One region of the Rossellomorea marisflavi genome, then DNA from elsewhere that is predicted to be linked to it. Evidence: riboswitches for the same ligand, from Rfam matches in the RefSeq annotation. Region 1 holds a riboswitch; each other region holds the start of a gene.
What was found. Region 1 has a riboswitch for cyclic di-AMP ahead of kdpF (K(+)-transporting ATPase subunit F). Riboswitches for the same ligand answer to the same signal wherever they lie in the genome.
Positions count from the first base shown of each region.

Region 2: it holds a riboswitch for cyclic di-AMP, as region 1 does, so the genes downstream of both, K6T23_RS19215 (glutamate/proton symporter GltT) here and kdpF (K(+)-transporting ATPase subunit F) in region 1, are expected to answer to the same signal.
Region 3: it holds a riboswitch for cyclic di-AMP, as region 1 does, so the genes downstream of both, K6T23_RS18540 (potassium channel family protein) here and kdpF (K(+)-transporting ATPase subunit F) in region 1, are expected to answer to the same signal.

Region 1 covers NZ_CP081870.1:3,414,467-3,420,874, forward strand. The annotation lists gene kdpB (potassium-transporting ATPase subunit KdpB) at 1-334, opposite strand, end outside; gene kdpA (potassium-transporting ATPase subunit KdpA) at 351-1,985, opposite strand; gene kdpF (K(+)-transporting ATPase subunit F) at 2,035-2,109, opposite strand; cyclic di-AMP (ydaO/yuaA leader) riboswitch at 2,493-2,629, opposite strand; gene K6T23_RS17880 (Na-translocating system protein MpsC family protein) at 2,862-3,227, shown strand; gene wrbA (NAD(P)H:quinone oxidoreductase) at 3,268-3,930, opposite strand; gene K6T23_RS17890 (flavin reductase family protein) at 3,964-4,557, opposite strand; gene K6T23_RS17895 (ring-cleaving dioxygenase) at 4,574-5,512, opposite strand; gene K6T23_RS17900 (ABC transporter ATP-binding protein) at 6,243-6,408, shown strand, end outside.
Region 2 covers NZ_CP081870.1:3,696,515-3,702,922, forward strand. The annotation lists gene K6T23_RS19200 (GntR family transcriptional regulator) at 1-194, shown strand, start outside; gene K6T23_RS19205 (hydroxymethylglutaryl-CoA lyase) at 209-1,093, shown strand; gene K6T23_RS19210 (serine O-acetyltransferase) at 1,142-1,711, opposite strand; gene K6T23_RS19215 (glutamate/proton symporter GltT) at 1,821-3,080, opposite strand; cyclic di-AMP (ydaO/yuaA leader) riboswitch at 3,167-3,305, opposite strand; gene K6T23_RS19220 (SGNH/GDSL hydrolase family protein) at 3,516-4,310, opposite strand; gene K6T23_RS19225 (sigma-70 family RNA polymerase sigma factor) at 4,604-5,092, shown strand; gene K6T23_RS19230 (ZIP family metal transporter) at 5,187-5,639, opposite strand; gene K6T23_RS19235 (BglG family transcription antiterminator) at 5,719-6,408, opposite strand, start outside.
Region 3 covers NZ_CP081870.1:3,541,470-3,547,877, forward strand. The annotation lists gene K6T23_RS18525 (phosphoglycerate dehydrogenase) at 1-882, opposite strand, end outside; gene serC (3-phosphoserine/phosphohydroxythreonine transaminase) at 869-1,957, opposite strand; gene K6T23_RS18535 (TrkH family potassium uptake protein) at 2,151-3,473, opposite strand; gene K6T23_RS18540 (potassium channel family protein) at 3,476-4,132, opposite strand; cyclic di-AMP (ydaO/yuaA leader) riboswitch at 4,297-4,427, opposite strand; gene K6T23_RS18545 (DUF1206 domain-containing protein) at 4,620-5,456, shown strand; gene K6T23_RS18550 (dicarboxylate/amino acid:cation symporter) at 5,498-6,408, shown strand, end outside.

The sequences.
Region 1 (6,408 bases):
CCTTCCCCCTCCCTTCGGCCAAGGCCTCGGCAAAGTTTGCGAACAAAACCGTAAAAAGCAGGATGAGTGCGACCGAGAGAGAGAACCATGTTCCCGTCCCTCCTGGGCTTTGTGGTAAAAACACCTGGATGAAGGAAACGAAGAACCCGATTTCCACTACGAACATGATGGGATTCTTGACCATCCTTCTAGGGTCCAGCTTCATGATTGATTCTTTCAGTGCGTTCCATAATAACGTTAAGCCCTTGCTATTCTTTTCAACAGAAGGGGACGGCACCTCTCTTACCGGTGAGATGATGTCCTCCTCCTGATCCTTCAACAAATGGTTTCCCATTTCTTATCCCTCCAGCTTATAGTGTTAAATATTCTGCAACAGGTCCCAGCACGAGGACCGGGAAGAACGTCAGCGCTCCCACGATCATGATCGTTCCCACGAAGATGGTGCCGAATAGGGGAGAATCTGTACGGAAGGTTCCGATGCTTTCCGGAACAAGCCGCTTCTTGGCCAGGGATGCAGCGACAGCGAGCATGGTAATGACTCCGAAGTACCGCCCGATGAACATGACGATCCCCGTGGAAATGTTCCAAAATGGCGTGGCATCCCCCAGGCCTTCAAATCCTGATCCATTGTTGGCAGCAGACGACGTGAATTCATACATGACTTGCGTCAGTCCGTGGAACCCTTGATTGGAGATGGCATCCGTCCCTGCATGGACATAAAGGGCGATGGCCGATGCACCAAGTATGAGGAGCGGTTGGATCAGCATGGTGACGGCTATGAGCTTCATCTCGCGGGCTTCGATCTTCTTACCAAGAAACTCCGGAGTCCTGCCGATCATCAACCCCGATAGGAAAACGGCGATCAGGACATACATGATGACATTGAGGAACCCGGCACCCACACCACCGAATACGGCATTGAGGAGCATATTGGACAGAGCCAGCATCCCGCTCAAAGGCGTAAGCGTATCATGCATGGTATTGACCGCACCCGTCTCTGAAGCCGTCGTCACCATGGCATACAGGATCGACTCCCCGGGACCAAACCGGACTTCCTTCCCTTCCATGCTGGCCCCATTGATTCCAAGAGCATTCAATGCCGGGTTTCCATGCGATTCCGCCACCATCGACAGGGAGAGCATGACAACGAACATCATCATCATCGAGACGAATAAGAGGCGTCCTTGCTTCTCATTCCCAATCATCCTTCCATACGCGAAGGGAATCGCCGTAGGCAGAAGGAACATCAAAAGGATTTGGAGCATATTGCTGAACGACCCCGGATTCTCAAAAGGATGAGCCGAGTTGACTCCGAAGAATCCACCACCGTTGTTCCCGAGCTCCTTGATCGATAAGAATGAGCCTACGGGACCCCGTGCTATCTCCTGACTCCCACCATCCACGGTCTGCACGGTAACAGATGGTGAAAGCGTCTGTGGTACCCCAAGTGCCACGAAGATCAAGCCGGTGATGAACGCGAGGGGCAATAGCACCCTGGTGATGGAACGGATGAAATCAACGAAGAAATTCCCCGCCCCCTTTCCGGCTAACAACCGGATAAATGCCATCACCCCGCTCAACGCGGTTGCAGGTGCCGCGAACATCATGAAGAGAACGCCCGCCATTTGGGCGAGATACGACAAACCGGTTTCACCGCTGTAGTGTTGAAGATTGGTATTCGTCATGAAGCTGATGGCCGTATTAAAAGCAAGGGACGCATCCATCCCTTTGATCCCTGCCGGATTCAGGGGAAGTATCCCCTGAAGTCTGAAAACCAGGTACACAAGCGCGATCATGAATACGTTCGTCAGAAGCAGGGAAGCAGCATACCTCTTCCAAGTCTGATTGATCGCCCGGACACCACCGAGCCGGAAGAGGATGTTCTCTGCCGGGAGGAATACCCGGTCAAGGCGCGTCCGCTCCGTATTGAATGCCTGTGCAAGATAGAGCCCTACAGGCTTTGCCAATAGAATGACAATGAACATGATAAGTACAACTGAACCAATCGTGGAAACCACTTTCCTTCACCCCATATCAAAATTTCTCTGGATTTAGCAACACATAACACAGATAGACAACCAGGATCAGAGCGATCGCCAACATCATCATTTCTCTTCATCCTTTCCCGGTTCTACAATGGATCCGGACCATTTCAATAGTCCTGCCATCGCCATGGTAAGCAAGCCCATCATGACCATCATCCAAACATCCCACATCTTGATTCCTCCTTTACTTTTTGGCCCAGTCAGAAAAAAATAGACCAACGCACACTTCTTCCCCATGTGAAAATCATGAACATGATCTTCATAGAATTGGAGAAAAAGCACACATTGGTCTACTTAATGCCCAGCAGGCTTCATGCCTTCTTTGCATTCTGTCTTCCACGTATTCTTTTTCGTATAGGCATAATAAAAAGACCTACATACACAGGCTGCCCCTCACGTCACAGATGTCTGCAACAAGAGATGCCCCCTGATTAAGGCGGTCTTGTGGACCTCCTTCGCTTTAGCCGACGAAGTTAGCTGACGGGTAGGATGGCGAAAGAGTTTTCTCATCCCTTCTACACAGTAGAATTAACCCCAAAAAATTGGTTCCTCCGCTCTCTTTCGAGATTAGGCCGGTTGATGCTGTTGTTTATGAAATTGATATTACTCCGAGTTCATTCCGTTGTAAACGACGAAAAACCAGAGAAAACAGTCATATTCAATCAAAATAATAAAAATTAACTTTATTTACTCCGTATTACTCACTCAATCTCATTATTTCTATTCTTATAAAACAAAAAAATAGGATTGACTTCCCCTACCTTATGGACGTACGATTGTCGTTGAAAAGACGCAAGCGAAATTCAGGAGGATCATATGGCAACGAAAAAACGATTAGAGGCCGAGCTGAGCGAAGCCTTCATCAAGCTCCAAAGGGAATTGATCGGGAGGGGACCACAGGAGACGAGGACCTACATCGTCGAAGATATGGTGATTGCACGGTTCAAGGGCGTCCTCACCGTAGAAGAAAAGCATCTGGTGGAACATGATAATGGACGGAAGCTCGTGAAGCAGATGAGGCAGATCCTCCGGGAGATGTACGGGGAGAAGTTCGAAGACGTCGTGGAAAAGCTGACGAACTGCCACGTCCTTACAAGTCATAGCGACATCAGCACCAGGTCAGGTGAAAGGATCGAAGTGTTCGTCCTTGACCGGAATCTCGAGAAAGACCTGACTCAATAAAAAAATGCCGCAGGGATCGATCCCTGCGGCTGATTCTGCGTTATTGGTTACCTTGTTTCACCCAGCCAGCGACGGTGACGGTACGTTTTGCCTGATGCTTCACGGCAGGCTCCACGTTTTCGACCATATTTCCTTCCTGGTCGACGGTCACACTCGTTCCGTATGGGTTTCCTCCTGTTGTAAAGAGGACAGGATCTGTGTATCCAGGGGATGCCACGATTGCTCCCCAGTGGTGCATCGTCGTGTATAGAGACAGGATGGTTTGCTCCTGGCCTCCGTGTGGATTCTGGGCTGACGTCATGGCACTGACCACTTTGTTGGCAAGCTTGCCGTTGAACCAAAGTCCGCCTGTTGTATCGATGAACTGTTTCACCTGTCCAGGCACGTTTCCGAAACGGGTCGGGATGCTGAAGATGATGGCATCTGCCCATTCAAGATCTGCAAGCGTCACTTCCGGAACATCTTTCGTTGCCTCCACATGTGCTTTCCAGGCCGGATTGGATTCAATGGCACCTTGTGGCGCTGTTTCAGGCACCTTCAGTACTTTCACTTCTGCTCCGGCTTCCTTCGCACCTTCTTCCGCCCACTGGGCCATTTTGTAGTTGGTACCTGTTGAACTATAATAAATCACTGCTACTTTTACGTTTTCCATCGTTGTTTCCTCCTTTTGTTGTGTTCCGAATAGTTTACTGAAAAATCCCATGTTCATTCTCCTCTGACTCTAGATGTGCTTCATTCAATCCGGGCGTTTGATCGTGAAGGTTTCACCGATCTTGGCATAGTCATTCCCTGCCAGACGGCTGACGGCCTGGAGCTTCTCCTTATCGATACGGCCGTTTTCATACAGGTCCTCACGGATATGGAACTTCACGATCCGACCGATGACAAGATCGGCTCCCCCCGCAGTGACAATCTGCTCCAGCACGCATTCCATCCGTACTTTCGCTTCCTCTACACCCGGTACCCCCACCACCTCACTCTGGGTGGGGGTCAATCCGGCAAGCTCCACTTCACTCTCATCCGGCTTCAAGCTGGCGGCCGTTTCATTGATCTTGCCCACGTTACCCTCATCCACGATGTGGACGACAAATTCCTTTGTTTGGGCGATATTCCTTGATGTATCCTTCTGTTCACCTGCTTTGCGCTGGACGGCAATGGAAACCATCGGCGGGTCCGCCGAAACGATATTGAAGAAGGAAAATGGTGCTCCGTTCACCGTTCCCGACGGCGACTGGGATGTGACGAACGCAATCGGCCTAGGAATGATGCTCCCGATGAGGAACTTATAGTTATCCTTGGCCGATAGCTGCGATGGATCAATGGAAATCAATGAAATCACTCCCCGATTAGTCTAGCTCTTTCACTTCGATCGGGATCAGGGCCTGCTCGATCCTATCCCGATGCCCCTCATACTGCTCCGGCAGCATAAGCTTCTCTCCCATTGTTTCCACCGTTTCATCATGTGCAAACCCAGGTGGGTCCGTTGCGATTTCAAACAGGATCTCTCCGTGCTCACGGAAGTAAATCGCGTTGAAATAGTTTCGGTCCTTCACTTCAGTGACACCATAGCCGCTTGCACCTACATGGCGCTGCCATTCGAGCTGGTCTTGGTCATCTTCCGCCCGCCATGCGATATGGTGGACCGTCCCCACTCCCGAGCGTCCCCGGCCGACGGAGGTTTTCTTCACATCGATGAGGTTTCCGATGTCAGCCGTAGATCGGAAGCGGATATAGTCCCCTTCCTCGCCTACCTTCTCAAGACCCATCACCTGCTCCAGCAATTCAGCTGTTTTTTCAGGGCGTGCAGATAGAAGGATGGCTCCACCGAACCCTTTGATGGCGACATCTGGTGATACACCTCCGAACGACCAGCCGTTGTTCTCCCCGCCTTCCCTCTCCACGATTTCCAGATGAAGGCCGTGTGGATCATCGAACGCCAGATATGTCTCGCCGAACCGATTTGATTCTTTTGCCTCGATGTTGAACGTCCCTAGGCGCTTTTTCCAAAATGAGAGGCTTCCTGTTGGTACGGCATAGGTAGTGACACCTACTTGCCCGTCACCGATCACTCCTTGACGTGCACCTGCCCATGGGAAGAAGGTGATGATGGTTCCGGGACTTCCGCCTTCGTCTCCGAAGTAAAGATGATAGGTGCCTGGGTCGTCGAAGTTGACGGTTTGTTTGACGAGGCGGAGTCCGAGGACGCCTGCGTAGAAGTCGATGTTTTCTTGTGGATGTCCGACGATGGCGGTGATGTGGTGGATTCCGGCTGTTCGTTTTTGCATGGTGGATCTCTCCTTTGGTTCGGAATGTGGTTTATATGGTTTTTTGTTGTGAAGTTCATGGTGGATAGATGGGTCCGTTCGTGTTCGCTGCGGGGTGCCGCTTTCCGCGGGGAGGGAGTTGAGCCGCTTCGGCTATCGCCTGCAGGGTCTCAACCTTCCCTCCTTTCCCGCAGGAGTCGGCACCCCTCCGCTACCACTCACTTTTCGATGATGTAAAGTGAGTGGTCCTAACAGAACTTGATGGGTGTAACTCATTCAAAAACGATTTTCGGATTCTTTTCTGCAATGATCCTGCTCATTCCTTCTACTCTTTCGCAACTGAGATGACACCCAGAGTGCATTGGAGCGAAAGGTACTTGAATCCTACGGGAATAGAGGGATGTTCGAGACCCCGCAAGAATGAGGAGGCTCGACTTCCTCCCCGTGGAAAGCAAGTGCCTGCAGCGGAAAGGAGCGGTCTTCGTGGTATTTATACTATTTTCAATATTTTCTTCTTTATTCCTTCTTTTACTCTGAATTAAAATATCTTTAATTCGAGATAATTATATGATGGATGCTCTTTCGATGTCAATGGTTTGGGAGAAAAAACTTTTAATTCGAGATATTTTCTTGCATGTTTGCTCTTTATTTACGTTGAAAAGGCGTTTATCTTGTATGAATAAAAGGAATCTTATTAGGTAGGCTCCATTTTAAGGAGTACGTTACTTATTGTATAAGAGGGAGGTAAGAAATGATTCGATTTGAGAATGTTTCAAAAGTGTTTGACGGAAATAAGAAGGCCGTGGACTCAGTCAGTTTCACGATTCCAAATGGGGAAATCTTCGTGCTGATCGGGCCGAGTGGATGCGGAAAAACAACGACGCTCAAGATGATTAATCGGCTCATCGAGTTATCCG
Region 2 (6,408 bases), 280 kb from region 1:
CCATCGTCTACAGGTCTTTCTATTGGTATGATGACAATCAATTAAGACGATCATTGGAAATCCATAAAATCATTCTGCAGGCCATTCAGAATAAAGAACCTGAAAGAGCCAGAATTGCCATGCACGAACACATCTACCAGGGAAGGGATCATGTCTTAAAGCATTTGGATAAGATCAAAAGCGCCAAACAGTAAAAGGAGGATCCAGGATGATAGAAATCTGTGAAGTAGGTCCACGTGACGGGCTCCAGAATGAGCCTAAAATCCTCAGTACTGCACAAAAAGCCGAGCTGATTACACGTCTGATTGAATCTGGTGTCCGTTATTTTGAAGCTGTTTCATTCGTCAACCCTACCGTCGTCCCTCAAATGGCAGATGCAGAAGAGGTGCTCAACGCACTCCCCAAAGGCAACGGAGTCACATACGCAGGACTCATCCTGAGTCGCTCGGGCCTCACAAGGGCCCTTACGACGGATGTCGACTGTCTCCATGTTGTCACGACTACAAGCGACAGCTTAAATCTCAAGAATGTCAAACGGACAGTAGCCCAATCAGTTACCGAGCTGGAAGACGTCATCCGTGAAGGGACCGCTGCCTCCAAGGACGTGTTGGGGGTTCTCGGCACTGCTTTCGGATGCCCTTTCGAAGGCAACGTGGAATCGAGCACTGTCCTTCATGTAGCTGAACGTTTCCTTCAAGCAGGATGCACAGGGATCACCCTTGCCGATACAACAGGAATGGCAAACCCCCAGCAGGTCCATGATCTGGTGAAGATGTTTCACAGGGCGTTTGGAGAAGACCTGAAGCTCGGCCTCCACTTCCATAATACCCGAGGACTGGGACTTGCCAATACGTTAGCTGGCTACCAGGCTGGGGTCCGCCACTTTGATTCTTCGATCTCCGGCCTCGGTGGTTGTCCATTTGCCCCTAAGGCAGTCGGTAATGTGTGCACCGAAGATATGGTCAATATGTTTCATCAGATGGGGATTGATACTGGAACCACCCTTTCAGCTTTATTAGAAACATCATCCTGGACCGAAAACATCATGGGGAGACCCCTTGATGGAATGCTGCTGAAAGCTGGAACTGCTTGATAGATCAATACAATAGGAAAGACCGTCCAAGAAATTGGACGGTCTTTTCTACACGCTCATACTCCTCAAAGAATGCGCCACCTCTACCTTCCCCACCGGCCTGGCAGGTGCTCCCGCAACGATCACATCCGGCTGTATATCCTTCGTCACGACTGAGTTTGCTCCGACTGACACATTATCCCCAATGATGACGGGACCGGCCACGACGGCCCCCGTGAAGATGGTCACATTATCACCGATGATCGGCTTGATTTGACCATTCCGCTCCTGGTCCCTCCCCCCGATCGTGACGTTTTGGAACACCTCGAGGTTCGCCCCGGCCTTCACTTTCGTTCCGATCACCACTCCAACCGAGTGGGCAATGCGGAAGCCGGGACCGATTTCGGCACCGTAGGAAATCTCTGCACCATAGAAAATGATCCCTGCCGACCGGAGGATCCTGGGAATGAGCGGCACCCGCTTTACATGAAGGGCGTGCCCCATCCGGTACATCACGACAAGCCAGAAGGTCGAAGCATTGAAGAAGCTGATGATCAATCCTTTCGGGGATAACCCATATGCCCTGTAGTCTGATTTAATCAAATGGAACATGCGGTCCACATCCTTCTCCTTTTTCATCCAGTCTAGCCCCTGGATATGAAGGGAATATGGAAGAGATATTAGTGATTTGTAAAGAATCCATAACAAAAAACCTCCGCTCAATCGATTCCTGAGCGGAGGTTTTTTCCTAACCAGCCTTCATGACTTCATTTCCATGATCTGCGTCATACTGCCCTTCTGATTTGGACATGACGATAGCGGCAAGGGTGTTTCCTGTTAAGTTGACGACGGTACGGGCCATATCCATGATCCTGTCGACCCCTGCGATGAAGGCAAGGCCTTCTGCCGGTACCCCGATGGTACCAAGGGTGGCAAGGAGGACGACGAAGGATGTACCAGGTACAGCGGCCATCCCTTTTGATGTCACCATAAGGACAAGGATGAGGGTGATCTGCTGCATGATGGAAAGGTCGATGCCGTAGACCTGCGCGAGGAACAGGGCAGCGATGGCCTGATACAGGACCGATCCATCAAGGTTGAAGGTGTACCCGATCGGTACGACGAAGGATACGATGGCCTTCGGGCAGCCCATCTTCTCAAGCTTCTCCATGACGCGTGGAAGGACAGTCTCGGAGCTTGATGTACTGAAGGCGAGTAGAAGCTCATCCTTCAAATATTTGAGTAAAGTGAAGATATTCACTCCGGCCCATTTGGCCACCAGCCCCAACACGACGATGAGGAAGAAGATCAGGGCCGCATAGACGAGACCGACGAGCTTTCCGAGTGATACAAGGGAATCGATCCCGAATTTCGAAACGGTTACCCCGATCAGAGCGAACACACCGAGTGGCGCGACCTTCATGACCATGTTCACAACGTGGAACATGGCATGGGAAACGGCGTCGAAGAATTTAATGACCGGTTTCCCACGTTCACCGATGGCTGCCACTCCAAGTCCGAATAGCACGGAGAAGAAGATGATCGCCAGCATATCCCCTTCCACAATGGATTGGAAGAAGTTTGTCGGAACGATATGCAGGAAGGTTTCTGCAATGGATTTGTCTTGCTGACTTTCAGAAGTATCCACATAGGATTGGATGTCTGTTTTCTCCACAGACCCAAGATTGACGTGGCTTCCAGGATGGAACACGTTCGCCAGGATGATCCCGAGGATGATGGCGACGGTCGTGATGACCTCGAAGTAGATGATCGTTTTTGCCCCGAGGCGGCCGAACGCCTTTCCATTCCCGGTGCCTGCCACACCGACGATGAGAGTGGAGATGACGATCGGAATGACGATCATTTTAATCAAACGAAGGAAAAGGTCCCCCAACGGCTGGAGGTACGTAGCAACACGCGGGTCATTAAACCAGATGACCCCGACAAGGATACCCAGGATCAACCCGACGAAGATCTGGGTGGCTAAACCGAAACGAATTTTTTTCATAGATGGTCCCCCTCTTAGATGATGTGCGTAAAGCAAAAAAAGACCGTTCTTAAGAAAGAACAGCCTTTTGGTTGAAAAATAAAGGTTCTTTCTCTCAACTGGCATACGGAGTTAACTGTCGGATTCGGGATTGAGAGTTCCCTACCTAGTAAAAGGATGCACCCCAAGGTATCGAAATACCACTTGCATGATTCCTCCGCTCGATCGATTAAGCCATACTATTTAGTTGTAGTGGGTTGACTTTATTATCCTAATAAAGTTTTATTTAGAAGTCCACAAAATATAATATACAACTTTAATCGATAGACTGTCAAATGTTTTTTAAATAAAGATATTTCAGAATAGTTATTTATTATCATTTTTAACTTTTACAGGGTAATCCACACATCTAAAGATCTATTTTAGGCAAAAAAGTAAACCCGGCGTATGCCAGGTTCAATTGGACTTATCCACAAAATAATCCACCATGAAGGACGACCACACTTCATTCCCTTCTTTATTCGGAAGTTCCTTCTTTGTCACCTGGGATTCAACGTCATTCCAGGCCTTCCAATGATCTATGTATGGATAGTGATGATCCTTGGCATACTCCCTCAGCTTCTTCTCTTCCAATGGATAGTAGTGAGCATCGGGAATCGGGTTGGAGGGCTGCAGTAGAATCATGATATCAGGATTCTCCTTCTTGAACGCATCCAGGATGGAAGATAGATTCTTCAGCCTTTGCTTCATATCGATATGACTATTATCCGCCAGAAGAAACGGTTCCAAAAGGAGGAGATCCGGCTTTTCTTTTGCCAGTGGAAGATGAAGTCCTTCGTTCTTAACCTCTTCCGATGTCTTTCCTCCGATTTCATGGACGGAGACGGATAGGAGATCTTCTCCATACTCTTTCGTCAATGCCTTTTTCACCGTATCGGGCCAGGCTCCTGGTTCGTCCGATGTGGACGACGCCCCGGCGATCATCATGCGTACGGGTTTCCCTTGGGCCTCTTTTTCCCTGAAGAGCGGTTGAACATCACGGGGCAACCCATTGATCCGGTCCAACACCTGCAGCCGGTGCCTTTCGTTTTCTGCCTTCTTCTCTGCTTTCGCCTTCTCTACTTCCAGCACTTCCTGATGGGAGGCGTAGGCCGAAGCCTGCACTTCCCTCACCTCTCCTTCCCAGTGATACTTCCCCCCGATCACAACCGATGAGGTCAGTAGACCCAACATGACCAATCCTATTCTCATTCACTCGTCCCTCCAATCTATGAACTCTATCATAAAGGAAATAAGTGGCAATATTTGTATATCCGTGTAGATAACCGCACCATAAATTCTGACAAATTCATAGATCAATTTTCATTTTTCTTAAATTAACAGAAAACTTGAGGTTTTCTTAAAAGAAACTTCCTTTATCCACAGGTCCAAGCAGCTTTATCCCCTGATGTAGAGCTGATTGGGTCTTTTGCCACCCATCCTTTTCTCCCTTACTGTGGATATACCGGGAAAACAGAGCGGCGCCTGCTCAAAAGGAATAGGAAATGGAACCATTTGAACTCGTCCATGAACAGTACAGCCAGATGATCCACAAAATCATCCACACCCTACGCATCTACAAGAATCATCATGACTATTACCAGACCGGCTTGATCGCCCTCTGGGAGGCATACGGAAAATTTGACTCTTCTAAAGGAACGTTCACGTCCTTCGCTTATTCCTATATCAGGGGACGGATCCTGACTGAGTTGAAAAGGGAAGCGAGGGAAGAAGAGCGCGGAGTCGAACTGGAGGAAGGAGCAACGGAAGCAGGCGGTGACGACCTGGATACCCTCGCGTTGGAAACCCTCCTTTCCTACTGCGGGAATCTTACGCCTAATCAAAAGAAGTGGGTCATCTCTCATTCTCTCCACATGCTCTCGATCAGCGAAATCGCCGAGCTGGAAGGTGTGTCGCCCGAGGCTGTGAAGAAGTGGCGAAAAGGGGCAAAGGAAAGGATCCGGCAGGCCATTTTTAATCAAACGTTTGTTTAAAGTGGATAACCTGTTGATAAACCGGTGATCATGATCTCAAACACTCGTTTAATAGAACAAAAAAGAAGGATGACCACAATCGTCATCCTTCCTCTTAAAACGTCAATCCATCTTTTTTGCTTTTCGCGTCAAGTCCGGCACCGATAGCGATGCCAATTGAAATCCCCAAGGTGAACCCATACACCATATTCTCGAGGAATCCCAGGCCGATCAGCATCCCGAAGGTCAGACCAAGGGGCATGAATACACCGATATAGTAGTTTTGGGGCACCACCTTATGGACCTTGTGGACATGATTCAGCAGCTTGTTCAGCACTTTCCTATGTGAACGAACATCCGATTTTTCAAGTTCAGGCAATCTTGCTCTCAATCTCTTATACTCTTCTCCAAGCTCCATCAGCCCCGATTCACACTCATCGCAAGGTTCCAGATCGGCCATCCTGTTCAGGAGGCGCTCCTCCTTTTCGAGGTCGAGCTTTCGGCTCACTCCCTGGCCGGCATCATCCTTGAAAGCATGGAGATGTTTCCTTACTTCTTCGACGTGCACGTGCATCCTCTCCCTAAAGCCATTCATACCAGATTATACCGCTCAGGGCGGGTCAGGTCAAAAGGGATAGATGGCACATTCAAACACCGGTCAGGATCTGCCACAGTTCACTTACAGACTGCGACTTGAGGCATCGTTGAACGAGCTCCTGATTCTCCACCAAGTCGGTTAAAAAGGCATAGACCATCTGCAGATCTTCGGTACTTTCTTTTTTTACATTCAAGACACAAACAAGCTGTACAGGCTCGCCATTCCATAATACAGGCTTTTCAAGTGAACAGATGGCAAGGAAGGTCTCGTTCCACTGTGGAGAGATTGGATGGGGTACGGCCAATAGTGGCCCAAAAGAGGTGGAGGCAATCTCTTCCCGTTGCATCACGCTGTCATAAAAGGTCGGATCGACGAGCCCTTTTTTCACCAGTTTGTCTGTCAGTCCGGAGAGTACGTCCTCCTTGGTGGAATACTGTTCGTTTATCCACAGGCAATCCCTCCTCAGATAGGTCTGATGTAAATGCGGCTGAAGATCCAGATGAGACTGGATCCTGGTATAGTCTTCTCCTGATAGGATGGTTCTTACATGAATGACGGGTATGGGGAGGTCTTCTTCCAGGGGAATGGAGGAGATGATGAAGTCGATCTCATCCAAGTTGTGGTTCTTCAGGTGATAATACTCAGTGGTGGCCACTACGTCCATTTCATGGCGGAATTTCGATTGAAGCTTATACTTGATCATACGGGCGCTCCCTGCACCGGATGCACATACGATGAT
Region 3 (6,408 bases), 130 kb from region 1:
GGTCTTCAACTGCTTCGTCGCCATGACGGCACAGTTCTCTTCCGATTCCACCGTTGAAGCCCCAAGATGGGGAACCGGGACGACATTCTTCATGGAGAGGACCCGGGGATTCGGGAAGTCGGTCACATATTTACCCACCGTCCCGGACTCGAGCGCCTGCCCGAGGGTACTTTCATCCACAAGCTCACCTCGTGAGAAGTTCAGGATGGTCATCCCTTCTTTCATCTTGTTGAAGCTCGATCCGTTCACCAAACGATTCGTCTTATCCGTCAGCGGGATGTGGAGGGTGACGAAATCGCACTCCGCCCATACTTCATCGATGTGCATGGCACGGTTGACATCGCGCGAAAGCCTCCAGGCCGCATCCACTGAAATGAACGGATCATAGGCAACTACGTCCATTCCCAGGGCCAGTGCATCATTGGCAACGAGGACACCGATGGCACCAAGGCCGACAACGCCCAATTTTTTACCTTTGATCTCACTTCCGACAAACTCCTTCTTCTTTGCTTCCACAACAGCTGCCACATCATCCCCATGTTCCTGGAGGGTTTGTGCCCATCCTACTGCGGAAAAAAGATTCCTAGATGAAGCAATGAGATTGGCAAGGACAAGTTCTTTCACCGCATTGGCATTGGCACCAGGCGTATTGAACACGACAATCCCTTTTTCCGTACACTCATCGATGGGGATATTATTCACACCGGCACCTGCCCTGGCAATGGCTTTCACAGATTCGGGAAACTCGAAGTCATGGAGATTCTTGGATCTCACAAGAATGCCATCGGGATCACCGCTTCCGTTCAGATAATAATTCAAATCTTCTTCAATAAGGGACAAACCTCTTTGACTGATGGCATTGAATGTATTAATGGTCAACATGTGATGTTCCTCCTTGGTCTGCTTCGAATTCTTTCATGAAATCAACCAGTGCCCTCACTCCTTCAAGGGGCATGGCGTTATAGAGGCTAGCCCGCATTCCGCCGACGGAACGATGACCTTTCAGGAACTCGAATCCGCGCCGTTTCGCCTGTTCCAGGAAGAGTTTATTCACTTTATCACTGGCCGTGGTGAACGGGATGTTCATCAGGGAACGGCTCGCTTCCGGAACAGGGTTGGAGAACAGACTGGATTCATCAATACAACTATAGAGCAATCCCGCTTTTTCCCGGTTTAGTGCCTCCATGCCTGCAACACCACCGTTTTCCTTCACCCACTCAAGCACGAGCTTAAGCACATAGATAGCGAATGTAGGAGGTGTATTGAACATGGATCCGTTCTCCACATACGTTTCGTACTTCAACATGGTCGGGCATGTCTCCGGTGCTTTTCCGATGAGATCCTTGCGGACGATGGCAACAGTCACCCCGGATGGACCAAGGTTCTTCTGAGCCCCTGCATAAATCAAACCGAACGAAGACACATCGATCGGTTCCGAGAGGATATGGGATGACATATCCGCCACGAGGGGAATGCCGCCTGTTTCGGGATAAGAGGCGTACCTCGTACCTTCTATTGTATTGTTGGACGTGATGTGGACGTACGCCGCCTCAGGAGAGAAATCTTCTTTCGTATAAGCGGGAATGTCTCCCGGTGACTCTATTCGATGGATGGTTCCGATTTTTCCCGCTTCCTTGACGGCTTTCTTCGACCAGCTTCCCGTCACGATGTAGTCAGCGACACCATGTTCCGCAAGAAGATTCATCGGGATCATGGAAAACTGCAGAGAGGCGCCTCCTTGAAGAAAAAGAACTTCATACTCTTCAGGAATGTCCATAAGCTCCCTCAGCAATGCTTCAGCACCCTGGATGATTTCTTCGAACGGACCGGAACGATGACTCAACTCCATGACAGACATGTCAGTCCCGCTGTAGTTCAATAATTCTTTTTGTACTTTTTCCAATACTGGACGGGGAAGAACCGCTGGACCTGCAGAAAAATTGAACACTTGCTTCAACAAAAACACCACCTGCACATTCGTTCAGAATTTTCCCAAAGTATAAGAAGAAACACGGTATCCGTCAACAACCCTGACGAACGAAGAAAACGCTTACGAAGTAAGATTTTAAGAGATAGCGCAAAAATCGTTGGGTTCTTATTGTTTTTGGAATAATCACTTAACCATAAAAAATAAGACAGCAAAAGCTGCCTTATCCTGTCAGTATATCTTCTTTTGGATAGCGGATCTTCTCTTTACCCGGCCGTGAGAGGGAGTAGGCGAGTGTCAACGGACCCATCTTCCCTGCGAACATGACGAAGATGATGACCCACTTCCCGACGGTGCTCAACTCCGGACTGAAGTTCATGGACAAGCCCACGGTTCCGAAAGCCGATACCACTTCGAATAGTAGCGTGAGGAAATCCGCTCCTTTTTCCGAGATGGTAAGGATGAACAGGGACCCTACCACCAAAAGGACGCTAAGCGTGGAGATCGCAAGGGATTTCAGGATGACCGATTGATCAATGGAGCGCCGGAAGATCTTGACTTCTTTTTTATCCCTCAAGAAGGCACCGACCGCTAGAAGGATCATCAGGAATGTCGTAAGCTTGATCCCCCCGCCTGTAGAGGCGCTCCCTGCTCCGATAAACATAAGAAGGACTGTAAAGAAAAGAGTCGGACTTTCCATTTCCCCGTAATCAAGTGTATTGAACCCTGCCGTCCTCGGTGTAACTGCCTGAAAGTAGGAAGCCAACCCTTTGTCACCGAGAGAAAGAGGGCCGAGGGTACCCGGGTTATTATATTCCAGGACGAAGATGACGATCGTTGCCACAACATTGATCAACAGCGTACCCAAGATCATGATTTTCGAATGGAGGGACAGCTTCTTGAACGTACGGGATTTCCATGCGTCCACCAACACCGTGAACCCCACTCCGCCGATAATGAAAAGGAATGATAGCGTGAAGGTGATGACGGGGTTCCCCACAAACCTCATCATGTTGTCGGGCCACAAGCCGAAGCCGGCGTTATTAAAAGCAGAAACAGAATGGAACAGACTATAAAACAACCCTTCTGACCACCCGTATCGGGGCACCCACTGAGTAGCGAGGAACGTCATTCCGATCCCTTCCACCAGCAATGAAAAGATGAAAAGGTATCTCACGAGCATGATCACCCCTCCAACAGAGGTCTGATTCAACGACTGCTGTAGCAACAGCCTTTCCTTGAATCCGATTTTCTTCCCGAGCATCATGACGATAAGGACGGCGAACGACATGATGCCCAGTCCCCCAAGCTGTATGAGGCACATGACGACAATCTGGCCGAAAACGGTGTAGACGGAGCCGGTATCGACAACGGCAAGCCCCGTCACCGTCATGGCTGAAGTTGTGGTAAAAAGGGCTTCGAGCCACGTGATTGGCTCAGTCGTCGAGATGGGAAGCTTCAACAGAGCCATTCCCACCATGATGAAAAAGGCGAAGACCGCCACCAGCAGCTGCGGTGGACTTAAATGAATGACCCTGTATTTCATGGTTATACCCCTTCTTTTTCGAATCGATTGATATCGCGATTATGTCCGATGACAATCAACAGATCTTCCAGTTCAACCGTATCGTCAGCGCTAGGTGAGACAATGACTTCATCCCCGCGATGGATGGCAATGATATTGCATCCATACCGTGCCCGGACATCCAGGTCCATGAGCGTGCGGTTCGCGACTTTGGATGAAGCCCTGACCTCTACGATGCTGTGCTCCTTAGAAAGCTCGATGTAATCGATGATTTTCTCCGATGTCATATGGTGAGCGATTTTCTTCGCCATATCCCGTTCAGGATGGATGACCTTATCGGCACCGATCCTTTCAAGCACTTTTTGATGATACGCGTTTGAGGCCTTCACCCAGACCTCCTTGACACCCAGCTCTTTCAGAAGCAGTGTCGTCAGGATGCTCGCCTCCACGCTTTCCCCGAACGAAACGATCACGTGATCGAAGTTACGTAGTCCCAGGGACCTCAAAACGGACTCATCCATGGCGTTGGCCTGGACGGCGTGTGTCGCCACATCCGCGTAGCGCTGAACGACCTCTTCGTGCAGATCGATTGCCAGTACCTCTGTATCAAGCCTGCTCAATTCCTCCACCAGGTTCCCCCCGAATTTTCCAAGGCCGATAACGGCGAATTGCTTCTTCATGATGTACTCCTCCAACTGAACGTTACTGATATTTTCGTATCTTTTGTTGTTTTCTACTTGTTCATTCATCTTCCATGATGAATCGTGCTGATTCAAAAAATGACGGCACAAAAAAGACCGCAGGAACTAAGCCTGTGGTCATCGTCAATGCGATTCCAAGGTTCATTCACTCCCATTTACGCTTACGAGGTTAGCTGACGGATTCGGGCCATGGAAGCAGCCCTACCTTAAAAGGATTCACCCCTGTATGAACTCGGGTCCCCCGCTTCTGTAAAGAATTAAGCGATGATATGATCAAAAGCAACCAGCTTTGATGATAGATATATTACTCCTAGACCCATTCGTTGTCTATAACTATTTTAGTCTTTTTTTCGCGGAAAATGAGATATGGATGAACCACCATCATTTACTTGCTCCGCCCATGGTTTCGAAGCCTTCATTTGGGGAATATTGCTTATAAAATGCAAACTGAAGGGAAGAAGTAGCCATGGCTGACATTACATCGGTCCTGCCTTCCGGTAAGGACAATTCAAAGGATATCAAACCCTGGATCAGGGGGTTCGCCCGCATAGGATTCATATCAAGGGGGCTCGTCTACATGCTGATCGGCGCCCTCGCCGTCATGGCGGCATTCGGAGTGGGCGGCAGCACATCCGACTCGAACGGGGCCTTCGCAGCCATTGCATCAAAGCCTTTCGGTGAGGTATTATTATGGATCGTCGGCATCGGACTTCTCGGCGTGGTCATCTGGAGCCTCATCCAAGCCATTACCGATCCCGAATACCACGGGGACCAGGGAAAATCCATCGTGCGGAGGGTGACCCACATCTTCACGGGTGCCGCTTACGGGATCCTCGGCTTCAATGCCATCGCCATCGCCCTTCACGCCAAAGGCGGCTCCAGTTCCGAGCAGACCATGTCTGCAAAGCTCCTATCCCAACCTTTCGGTCAGTGGATCGTGGGCATCGTCGGGCTGGCCATCATCGGATTCGCCCTTCACGAACTGTACTCTGCGTATACAGAAAAATTCGCGAAGCAGTTCAAGAAAGGCAGCATGTCAAAGCACGAGTGGAAATTCAGCAAAAGGACAGGAAAAATCGGCCTCACTGCCCGAGGCATCGTATTCCTTCTCGTAGGCTACTTCTTCATCCGTACCGCCATCACGGCTGATCCCGATAAAACCAAGGGACTGGACGGGGCACTATCCGAAATTGCCCAGCAGCCTTTTGGACAATGGCTGCTCGCCATCGTGGCAGCTGGACTGTTCCTCTACGGGGTCTTCGAGATCCTCAGAGGGAAGAATCGACATTTAAGCATATTCTAAGCCCATCACCGGGCTTTTTTATTTGAAAAGAGGTATCAACTATGAAGACATTATGGACGAAATACAAGAGCATATCCCTGATCACGAAAATCACCGTCGCCCTGATCCTCGGGGTCATAGCAGGCGTGACCTTCGGAGAGCACGCCGCCTCCATTTCCATCCTGGGGGACATCCTTATCCATCTCCTGTCGTTCCTGATCATCCCCCTTATCCTCTTCACACTCATGACAGGTGTGAACCAAACAAGCATCAAGGAACTCGGGAAAACGGGGAGCAAAGTGTTCCTTTACTATCTTCTTTCATCCGCCTTCGCCATCATCGTGGGGTTGGCTGTCGCGAGCATCTTCCAACCAGGGACCGGAATGGAGCTCGACCAATCCCAGTCATTCGATGTTCCCGATGATCCGGGCTTGAAAAGCGTCTTCCTGTCGATCATTCCAGACAATATCATAAAAGCCTTCACAGAGCTTAACCTGTTGGGGATCATCTTCACTGCCATCGTGTTCGGGACCGCCATCTCCTATTTGCGTTCCACGAAAGAATACGGTGAACTGGGGGAGCACGTATTCAAAGTCATCGAGGGACTCAATGAAGCGAGTCTCGCCATCATGAAGGCGATCCTGCACTATCTCCCTATCGGCATTTTCGCCATCATGGCCAAAACGGTCGGAGAACAGGGTGCAGGGACACTACTATCCCTCGGCAACATGATCATGGTCCTGTATATCGCACTCATCGTCCAGCTGCTTCTCTACACCGTTGCCATGATCATGGTCAAGATTAACCCCCTTTCGTTTTATTCAAAGGCACGCACTCCCATGATCACTGCCTTTGTGACACAAAGCAGCACCGGCACCCTTCCTTTATCTCTTCAGGCAGCCAGGTACATGGGGATTCCTAAAAGCCTCTATGGATTAAGCCTTCCCCTCGGGGCGACAATCAACATGGATGG